Linked DNA regions of Duganella dendranthematis. The protein of the gene in region 1 binds, or shares a complex with, the protein of each later gene. Links are inferred from orthologs where the notes say so. Each region holds a gene or a part of one and is shown on either strand. Other genes may lie near its edges.

Region 1 (5,695 bases):
GGTTCGGATCGACCGCGATGCCGGCTTCCTGCAGGGCGCGCTGATAGCCGGCCAGGCGCTCGTTCGCGTCGATATTGTTGGCGGGGCCGGAAATGAAGGCGATCTCGCGGTGACCCAGTTCGATCAGGTGGTGCACCGCCAGATAGGCGCCGTATTCATTGTCCATCTTGAAGCCGAGCGCGCTGCGGGTATGCAGCGCGCGGCCGGTGGAGACGATCGGCCGCTGGCCGGAAAACGCCAGCACCGCCTCGTCGCCGATGCGGCCGGACAGTAGGATGATGCCGTCCACCTTGCGCGCCAGCAGCAGGCGGATGCGGTCGGTTTCTTCTTCCGCATTCCAGTGGCCGCTGACGATCACCGAGGCGTAGCCGGTGCCTTTCAGACCGTCGTCGACGCCGCGCAGTGTTTCGTCAAAGAACGGTGATGAGATATCCTGCACCACGATGCCGATGGTCATCGAGCAGCCTTTTTTCAGGCCCTGCGCCATCTGGTTGGGAGCGAAATTCATCTGCGCGATGGCGGCCAGCACCGCCTGGCGCTTGTCGTCCGATACCTTGGCGGTGCCGTTCAGAATCCGGGAAACCGTACTGGGCGACACTCCCGCCTGGCGTGCAACATCCATCAAGGTTGATGGGCCGGAGGAGTGGGAAGTGTCTGCCAAAGTATTACCTGTCGATGTAGTTATGAAAACCTTTTCGCAGAAGGTTACCATAAATTCTCCGCCTGTCAGGCAATTTGAATACTCCTGGCAGATTGACTTTCTGCAGGTGGCGGTATTTAATGAAAAAGCGGCTTGAAATCGTTTTCATAACAACACGTGACATATAATTAAGCCGCCAGAGCTAGAACAACAAGAGACAGAACGGGAAGAGACATGAAACGCGATTCATTTTCGCACCTCGCGCACGGCCCGCGCATCCTGGCCGACATTGGCGGCAGCAGCGCCAGCTTTGGATTGGAAACGGCGCCCAACCAGATCGAAGCAATCTGGATCGCCGAATGCGCCGCCTATCCGACGTTGGGGGCGGCCATGGTGGCCTATCTGTCGCAGCCGGCCACGGTGGCGGCGGGCGGCTATCAGGCGCGTTTCGCCGGCATCGCCATCGCCAACCCGATCGACGGCGACTGGGTCACCATGACCAACCACCACTGGTCGTTCTCGATTGAGGCGGTGTGTTCGCAATTCAGTCTGAAATCGCTGGTGGTGGTGAACGACTTCACCGCGCTGGCCAGTGCCTTGCCGTACCTGGCGCCGGAGCACAAGCACCAGGTTGGCGGCGGCATCGTCCGCAGCGGCGCAACCATTGGCCTGGTGGGGGCGGATGCGGGGCTGGGCGTGTCCGGCCTGGTGCCGGCCGGCGACCGCTGGATCGCCATCGATAGCGAGGGCGGCCACGCCACCTTCGCGCCGATGAACGAGCGCGAGATCGATATCCTGCGCTATGCGCGGCGCTATCACGAGCATGTATCGAGCGAGCGGCTGGTGTCCGGCATCGGGCTGGCGCTGGTCTACCGCGCGCTGTGCGAACGGGCGCGGGTTGAGCCGCAGAATCTGGGCACGGCCGAGATCATGGAGCGCGGCGTGCACCGGCTCGATCCGGTGTGCGAGGAGACTCTGCTGGCGTTCTGCGAGATGCTGGGCACCGTGGCTGGCAACGTCGCGCTGACTCTGGGCGCCAAGGGCGGCATCTACATCGGCGGCCGCACGGTGCTGAAGATGAGCGAGTTCTTCGAACGCTCAGGCTTCCGCGCGCGCTTCGAGCAGAAGGGCCGCTTTTCCGATTACCTGGCGCATATCCCCACCTACGTCATCACCGAACAATATCCCGTGCTGATCGGCATGTCGGCGATGCTGTCGGCAGCTTAGTCCGACCACTGCTTGAGCGAGGCGGCGATGCGCGCGACAAGCGCATCGTATTGTTCCCGCTGTGCGCTCTCATATTCCAGCCTGAATTTCGCGCACTGTACGCCGTTGGAGATCAACTTATCGTAGAAGATGCGGGTGCCTATAGTGCCGGATACCACCGCTAAAGTTTTGGTCTGCCGGCTGTAGGTGACTTTGAGCGCGCTATTTTGCTGGTGATCGGCCAGGAAGCGCGCCGGCGAGTACAGGCCTTCTCCGCAATAGCTGGCCGATGCGGTCAGACGCGCGTCGTTGGCCGGCGAGATGAACACCTGGCCATTGCCCGCATCCGGTTCGCCCTGACCGGCGAACGATGCCGGATAATCGACCGAAAAATTATATTTGTTATTAACGTAGCTTAGAAACTTTCCCGCCGCCGAGGTGACGGTGGAATCGCTGTCGTTCTGCGCTGGCTTGGCCGCCGTCACGAACGGCGACAGCAGGGCTACAGTCAGTATCAATATTTTCATTGCGAGGTCTGTACCTTGTCGATGTCGATCTGGGCGCTGCCTTCCGCCAGGCGCACGGTGACGGTGCTGCCTGGTTTCAGTTGCGACGGCGCGCGCATGACGACGCCTTTGTCGTCGGTGACGATGGCGTAGCCGCGCTCCAGGGTGCGCTGCGGATTCAACAGTTCCAGCTGCGAGGCCAAGGCCGTTAGCGCGTCGCGCTGCTGGCTGACGCGCGTCTGGATGCTGATCGCTGCCCGATGCTGCAAGCTGGTCAGCACCGAGCGCGCCGCAGTTACCTCCGGCCTGCGCGCGCCGAGACGGCCGCTCAAACGGTCCAGTTGATGCCGCGCCTGCGACAGTGGTGCGCGGTTGGCGTGCGTCATTGCCGTGGCCAGTGCGCGCAGCTTGTGGCGCTGCTGTTCGATCTGCGCGCTCGGGTTCAACAGGCGGCGCGTGTAGCCATCCAGCGTCTGCTCCGCATCGTTGACGGCGCGGCGCATGGCGCGGCGAATATCAATCACGTCGGCCTTCAGCGAGCCGATCCAGTCCGCGCGCGGTGTCACCGCCAGTTCCGCCGCCGCCGTTGGCGTGGCGGCGCGCAAGTCGGCCGCAAAATCGCAGATCGTAAAATCTGTCTCGTGGCCGACGCCGGAAATCACCGGCATGCGGCAATTGGCCACCGCGTACGCCACTTCCTCGTCATTGAACGACCACAAATCCTCGATGCTGCCGCCGCCCCGGCACACAATCAGCACATCGCAGTCGGCGCGCAGCGAGGCCGTATCGATGGCCGCCGCGATCTTCTCTCCCGCCAGCTGGCCCTGCACCGGCGTTGGATACAGCACCACCTGCACATGCGGTGCGCGCCGTTTCAGCGCGGTCAGCACATCACGCAGCGCCGCCGCCTGCGGACTGGTGACGATGCCCACCGTGCGCGGGAACATCGGTAGCGCGCGCTTGCGGTCCGCATGGAACAGGCCGGCCGCATCGAGCTTTTCTTTCAGCCGCTGGAAGGCCTCGAACAGCGAGCCAACCCCGGCGCGGCGGATGCCCTCCACATTGATCTGGTAATCGCCGCGTGCGCCGTACAGCGTGACCAGCGCGCGCACCTCGACCTTGTCGCCCTCGCGCGGAATGAAGTCGGCATATTGCGCGCGGCCGCGGAACATCACGGCGCGCACCTGCGCGCCGGTATCTTTCAGCGTGAAGTACCAGTGGCCCGATGCCGCTTTGGTGAAGTTGGAGACTTCACCCGAGATCCAGGTCAGTGGAAAAGTGCGTTCCAGCAGCCGCGCCACCGCCTGGTTCAGCGCGCTGACGGTGATGACCGGGGCGCCGGTCGGGGCGGAATCGTTACTGTCGTCGGGCGTCATAAATTTCAAAAGTGGAAACTATCCACACTATGTGAGATTGGTCACACAGCGGTCACAGAGCATCTAAAGCGGTAGGTATTATAGATAAATGCCTGATTTTAAAGGGGAAACATTTGTGCCGTATTTGCGTGCACAGAGGAAAAACCCTTACGGATCAAGCACTTTGCCATTACCCATGGTGGTTACACACAAAGTTATCCACAAAAGATGTGTGAAACTTCAGTGACCGATAGCCTTTTTCTTGTTGTTGATTTTATCATGCTTAAAATTTGCGCACGGAAATTATATTGTGACGAATCAATGACTTAAGGTTGGCGATGCACGGTTTCACACACTTTTATCCACAGAATTTGTGCAAAACTCTGTAGTTGTCCCGGATTTGCGTGGGGAAGTGAATATCCCGAACGGACAGGTGACAGGCGTTTCCGGCCCATCGGACCCCCACCAAATGCCGTGCTAGATTTTTACGCATGGCAATAAAATTATTACGAATCAATGACTTGGATTTGTAACTTGCGCCTTGCTAACAATCTTATCCACATAAAATGTGCAGAAGTGCACAGTTGGCGGCGATAGTTGAAAGCGATTGATCGCTTTCCTGTCCGGGTCGGTGGATAAGCTCGTTTTGGCCCCGAAAACAGGCCGAAAACAGCTCGCTGCTACATTTTTACTCACGGCAAAAAATCCCTTTGAAATCAATGACATTTCTCCTTATGGGACAGCTTGCGCACAATCTTTTCCACAGTTAATGTGGGGAAGTGCACAGGCTGTTTTCCCCGCCAAAAGCATGCGTTATTTTTGCGCAAGGTATAAATAACGTTATAAATCAAATAGTTAGTTAGAGCGGGTGTTCTTTGCTCACAACGTTGTCCACAGAATGTGGGCATAACTGTGATTAACTGTGCGCGCCTGCGTGATTTTTAAGCGTAGTAACTATTTCCTTGTGGATCAACCACTTAGGACGTAAGCGATGGTCTTGCACACATCATTGTCCACAGAAAATGTTGAGAACTCCGCCAGACACTTGCTGAGTTTCGCCCAACACGATACATTGCGCCATTCAAGTATCGATTTTCTACACAGGAGTTCGTTTTGCTCGCCATATTCCAAGCTGCAGGTTGGCCTATCTGGTTATTGTTGATTGCTTCCATCGTCGCAACCGCCCTGATCATCGAACGCTTGCTGTATCTGCGCCGCAGCAAGATCCTGCCGAAGAAGTTGCTGGACGAAGTAGTGCAGGTCTACCGCAGCAACCACATCACTCCCGACATCATCGACAAGCTGGAAAAAAGTTCGCCGCTGGGCATCGTGCTGTCGTCGGCGTTGCGCAATGTGGACGCGCCGCGCGATGTGATGAAGGAATCCATCGAAGAGGCGGGCAGCGGCGTGGCGCACACGCTGGAACGCTTTTTGACCACGCTGGGCACCATCGCCACGCTGGCGCCGCTGATGGGCCTGTTCGGTACGGTGGTCGGCATGATCGAGATCTTCGGTTCGCAGAACACGGCCGGTTCCAATCCGGCGGCGCTGGCGCACGGCATCTCGGTGGCCTTGTACAACACCGGCTTCGGCCTGGCGATCGCGATGCCGACGCTGGTGTTCTACCGCCACTTCCGCGCGCTGGTGGATAGCTTCATCATCGACATGGAACAGCAGGCGGTGAAGTTTGTCGACATTGTTCACAGCAAGCGCAAGTAAGGACGGATCATGAATTTCCGCAAAGGCCAGCGCCGCGAGGATCCGGAGATCAACCTGATCCCGTTTATCGACGTGCTGCTGGTGATCCTGATTTTCCTGATGGTCAGCACGACCTACAGCAAGTTCACCGAATTGCAGATCACGCTGCCGACTGCCGACGCACAGAAGGCCACCGACAAGCCGTTCGAGCTGAACGTCACGGTGGACGCCAAGGGCAACTACACCATCAACGGTGAGCCGGTCTCGTTCCGTGATGTGAACGGCTTTGC
Region 2 (4,389 bases), 720 kb from region 1 along the record:
CACCAGTCCACCATCCAGCACTGCCACCGCCGGATGACCGACCCAGCGAAGCAGCCACCACAGGCGCGCCGCGAACATGCCGCCGTGCGCGTCGTAGGCGACCACTTGCGTGTCGTCGTCGATGCCCCAGCCGCGCAGCGTTTCGATCAGGGCGGCGCGGCCCGGCAGCGGGTGACGGCCCTGGAATTTGCCGTCCGCCCCAATCTTTGCGCCCGACAAATCCGTGTCCACGTTGGCAAACTGTGCGCCGGCGATGTGGCCGATGGCGAAGCTGTCGAAGCCCGCGTTCGGATGCATCAGGTCGTGGCGACAATCGAGGATGACCCATTTCGGGTCGTCCAGATGTTGGGACAGGGTGGCGGCGTCGATCAGGGTGGTGTGCATGAACGGTTTCCTTATACTTCGCTGGCGATGGGGTCGGTATCGGCAATAGCCTTGCCTTTGTCGGTGCTGCGGGTATTGTAGAACGTTGCGGCCATGCCTGACGCGAGAATGATGCCGATGCCCGCCCAGCTATGCCAGTCGAACACGTCGCCGAAGATAAACACGCCCCAGACGCTGGAAAACACGATGCCGGTGTACTGCAGATTCGCTACCACCAGCGTGTTGCCGAGGCGGTAGGCACGCGTCATGGCGATCTGCGCGCTGGTGGCGCACACGCCGATGGCCAGCAGCAGCAGGCCGCTGCGTACACTTGAAATCGGATGCCATACCGGGCCGTCGCTGCCACCGGTCAGGAACACGCCGACGATGCCGGCCGCCAGGTTCATGACGGTGAAATAGAACACCACGCGGTTTTCCGGCTCGCCGGCCAGGCCCATTTTGCGGACCTGCATGTAGGCGGTGGCGGTAATCACGCTGGACCCGAGCGCGATCAGCGCCGGCGTCAGCTGGTTGGCGTTGAAGGCGGGACGCAGCAGCAGGGTGACGCCGACAAAGCTCAGCCCCACGGCCACCATCAGCGGCCATTTGATGTCGCCCTTGGCGTGCCACCAGCCCATGGCGAACAGCCAGACGGCGATCCAGATCGGCGACATGTAGTTGAGCGTCATGGCGGTGGCCAGCGGCAGCTGGCCGATCGAGTAATACCACAGCCACAGCGAAGTGACGCCGATCAGGCCGCGCCACACGTGGGCGCCCGGCATGGCGGTGCGGAAGGTTTCGCCGCGCAAGGTGATGATGGTGCCGAGGGTGATCACGCCGACCACGCCCCGGTACATGACCAATTCGGATGTTGAGAACTCTGCGGAAGCCAGCTTGACGCAAACCCCCATGACCGCAAACATAAAACTCGCAAACAACATCCAAAGTGACTGCATCGTAAAACCTTATAAGTCCATTTTGCGTTGGTACCACTCGTGGAAGTGTTGCATGCCGTCTTCCATCGGTGACTGGTACGGCCCGCCGTCCGTCTCGCCGCGCTCCATCAGGATCTTGCGGCCGGCGTCCATGCGTTGGCCGATTTCGTCGTCCTCGATGCAGGTTTCCATGTAGGCGGCGCGCTCGGCTTCGATGAATTCGCGCTCGAACAGCACGATTTCTTCCGGATAGTAGAATTCCACCACGTTCTTGGTGCGGTTCGGGCCTTCCGGCCACAGGGTCGAGACGATCAGCACGTGCGGATACCATTCGACCATGATGTTCGGATACAGGGTCAGCCAGATGGCGCCATACGGTGGCGGCTCACCGCCACGGAACTTCAGCACCTGTTCCTGCCAGTGCTTGTAGACTTCCGAGCCGGACTTTTGCAGGCCCTTGTGCACGCCCACCGTCTGCACACTGTACTCGCGGCCGAAATCCCAGCGCAGGTCGTCACAGGTGACGAAGCTGCCCAGGCCGGGATGGAAGGGCTCGACGTGGTAATCCTCCAGGTAGACTTCGATGAAAGTCTTCCAGTTGTAGTCGCAGTGGTGCACTTCCACATGGTCCAGCATATAGCCGCTGAAATCGAGGTCCTTGGTGACCGACAGGCCATTCAGCGCGTCCATGACGTTGTAGCCGTTTTGCTCGAACAGCAGGCCATTCCAGTTTTGCAACGGGGTCTTGGGCAGGTTCAGGCACGGCGTCTCGGGGAAGTGCGGCGCGCCGATCAGCTCTCCCTTGAGGTCGTAGGTCCAGCGGTGCAACGGGCAGACGATGTTGTTCGTATTGCCACGGCCGTTGAGCATCAGCGCCTGCCGGTGACGGCAGACATTGGACACCAGTTCGATGCCGTCGGCGTTACGCACCAGCATACGGCCTTCATTCTCGGCGGCGAGGGTGGCGTAGTCGCCGGCGTTCGGCACCATCAGCTCATGTCCGACATAACGCGGACCGGCTTTAAACAGTTGCTGCATTTCTCGCTGCAGTAGCGATTCGTCAAAATAGACGCTTACCGGAAGTTGCGCAGTTGGCCGCGCTAGCTTGGCGTGGGTACCCAGATCGGACATCCAAACCCCCCTTAATTAATGTTCAAACCAAGAAGAGACAGAATCCGTAAAGACCCGCATACGAATGCGTTGAGGTGGTATTTAGGACGGAACCGGCGATTATACCGTGTTTTGCGCTCGACTAACAGTGTGCTGTGCTCGTTTATTGTGCAAAAAATTGCAATAACTGCATGCTTGCAAGGCAAATGGGGACGATTGCGATAAAATCCAGAGTCGCCGCTGCATGGCCCGCTAATGTTCCACCTGATAAGATGGTTTGTTCTAAAATACCGGGTTACACTGCGCGGGCCTCACGTGTGCCAAGCATGCCAAAGATAACTGAGTGACTATGTCTAAGAAATTAACTGCCGACGCGACCGCCGCCGCCCTCGCTCCCGCTTCGTTTGAAGAAGCGATGGCGGAACTGGCGCAGCTGGTCGCGCAAATGGAGGCAGGCCAACTGCCGCTGGAAGCTTCGGTGGCCGCCTACGCGCGCGGCTCGGCGCTGGTGCAGTTCTGCGCCGCCCAGCTGGAAAAAGTGGAATCCCAGGTCAAAGTGCTGGAAGGCGAGATGCTGAAACCCTTCGTCGTCACCGGCGAGGGCGAACAATGAGCGCCTTTGACGACTGGATGAAAACCGTGCAGGCCGGATCGGAAAACGATTTATCCGGGTTCCTGCCTTCTTCCGATGTGATCCCAACCAAATTGCACGCGGCGATGCGCTATGCGCTGCTGGGTGGCGGCAAGCGGGTGCGTCCGCTGCTGGTGTACGCGGCCGGTGCGCTGTTCGGCGCCGATTCGGCGACCCTGAGCCGCGCCGCTGCCGCCGTCGAAATGATCCATGCCTACTCGCTGGTGCACGACGACATGCCTTGCATGGACGACGATGAACTGCGTCGCGGCAAACCGACCGTGCACATCGCCTACGACGAAGCCACCGCGCTGCTGGTCGGCGACGCCTTGCAGTCGCAAGCCTTCATGGTGCTGTCGGCAGCGGACCAGATTCCGCCGGCGCGCGTGCTGGCGATGGTGCGCCTGCTCGGCGAGGCCTCCGGTTCGGCCGGCATGTGCGGCGGCCAGGCGATTGATCTGGACAGCGTCGGCGTCAGCCTGACGCTGGAGCAGCTGGAACGCATGCACCAGCTGAAGACCGGCGCCTTGCTGCGCGCGTCGGTGGTGCTGGGCGCCTTGGCCGGCAAGGATTTGTCGGACGAAGAATTGAGTGCGCTGAATGTGTATGCGCGCGCCATCGGCCTGGCGTTCCAGGTGGTGGACGATGTACTCGACGCGACGGCCGATTCGGCCACGCTGGGCAAGACCGCCGGCAAGGATGCCGCCGATAACAAGCCGACCTACGTTTCCATTTTAGGTCTGGAACCGTCGCGCGCACTGGCGGAAAAATTGCGGCTCGACGCGCACGCAGCGCTCGCGCCGTTTGGAGAAAAAGCTTTGCGATTACGCGAACTCGCGGACCTGATCGTGCAGCGGAAGGCATAAATGAACTTGCTCGAAAAAATAGATTCCCCGGCCGATGTACGCAAACTGCCGTACAGCCAACTGACGCCGCTGGCGCATGAACTGCGCGCCTACCTGCTCGATTCCGTATCCAAGACCGGCGGCCATCTGTCGTCCAATCTCGGTACGGTGGAACTGACGGTAGCGCTGCACTACGTGTTCAACACGCCGCATGACCGCATCGTCTGGGACGTGGGCCACCAGACCTACTCGCACAAGATCCTGACCGGCCGCCGCGACCGCATGCACACGCTGCGCCAGTTGGACGGCATCTCGGGCTTCCCGAAACGCGACGAATCGGAATACGACACCTTCGGCACCGCGCACTCGTCGACCTCCATCTCGGCGGCGCTGGGGATGGCGCAGGCGGCCAAGATCAAGGGCGAACATCGCCACGCGATCGCGGTGATCGGCGACGGTTCGATGACGGCCGGTATGGCGTTCGAGGCGCTGAACAACGCCGGTG

The links.
Region 2: the proteins of xseA (region 1) and HH213_RS15875 are in contact, whole or in part, in a cryo-EM structure (PDB 8TXR), measured with the Escherichia coli proteins. The link is inferred for Duganella dendranthematis from one-to-one orthologs.

The regions. Positions count from the first base shown.
Region 1 is NZ_CP051684.1:4,200,277-4,205,971, forward strand. Bases 1,550-4,468 are described here. They hold xseA (exodeoxyribonuclease VII large subunit), read right to left. Parts: upstream 3,729-4,468; coding sequence 2,370-3,728; downstream 1,550-2,369. Other genes in these bases: glk (glucokinase), read left to right, coding at 1,550-1,867; HH213_RS19255 (hypothetical protein), read right to left, coding at 1,864-2,373. In the rest of the region: HH213_RS19240 (LacI family DNA-binding transcriptional regulator), read right to left, coding at 1-622; HH213_RS19245 (hypothetical protein), read left to right, coding at 651-797; more of glk, read left to right, coding at 875-1,549; HH213_RS19265 (MotA/TolQ/ExbB proton channel family protein), read left to right, coding at 4,821-5,426; HH213_RS19270 (ExbD/TolR family protein), read left to right, coding at 5,436-5,695. UniProt on the Escherichia coli protein: Bidirectionally degrades single-stranded DNA into large acid-insoluble oligonucleotides, which are then degraded further into small acid-soluble oligonucleotides.
Region 2 is NZ_CP051684.1:3,479,369-3,483,757, forward strand. The notes cover bases 1,577-4,389. They hold HH213_RS15875 (exodeoxyribonuclease VII small subunit), read left to right. Parts: upstream 1,577-2,757; coding sequence 2,758-3,021; downstream 3,022-4,389. Other genes in these bases: HH213_RS15870 (aromatic ring-hydroxylating oxygenase subunit alpha), read right to left, coding at 1,577-2,429; HH213_RS15880 (polyprenyl synthetase family protein), read left to right, coding at 3,018-3,905; dxs (1-deoxy-D-xylulose-5-phosphate synthase), read left to right, coding at 3,906-4,389. Also shown: HH213_RS15860 (sulfurtransferase), read right to left, coding at 1-384; HH213_RS15865 (DMT family transporter), read right to left, coding at 396-1,319; more of HH213_RS15870, read right to left, coding at 1,329-1,576. UniProt on the Escherichia coli protein: Bidirectionally degrades single-stranded DNA into large acid-insoluble oligonucleotides, which are then degraded further into small acid-soluble oligonucleotides.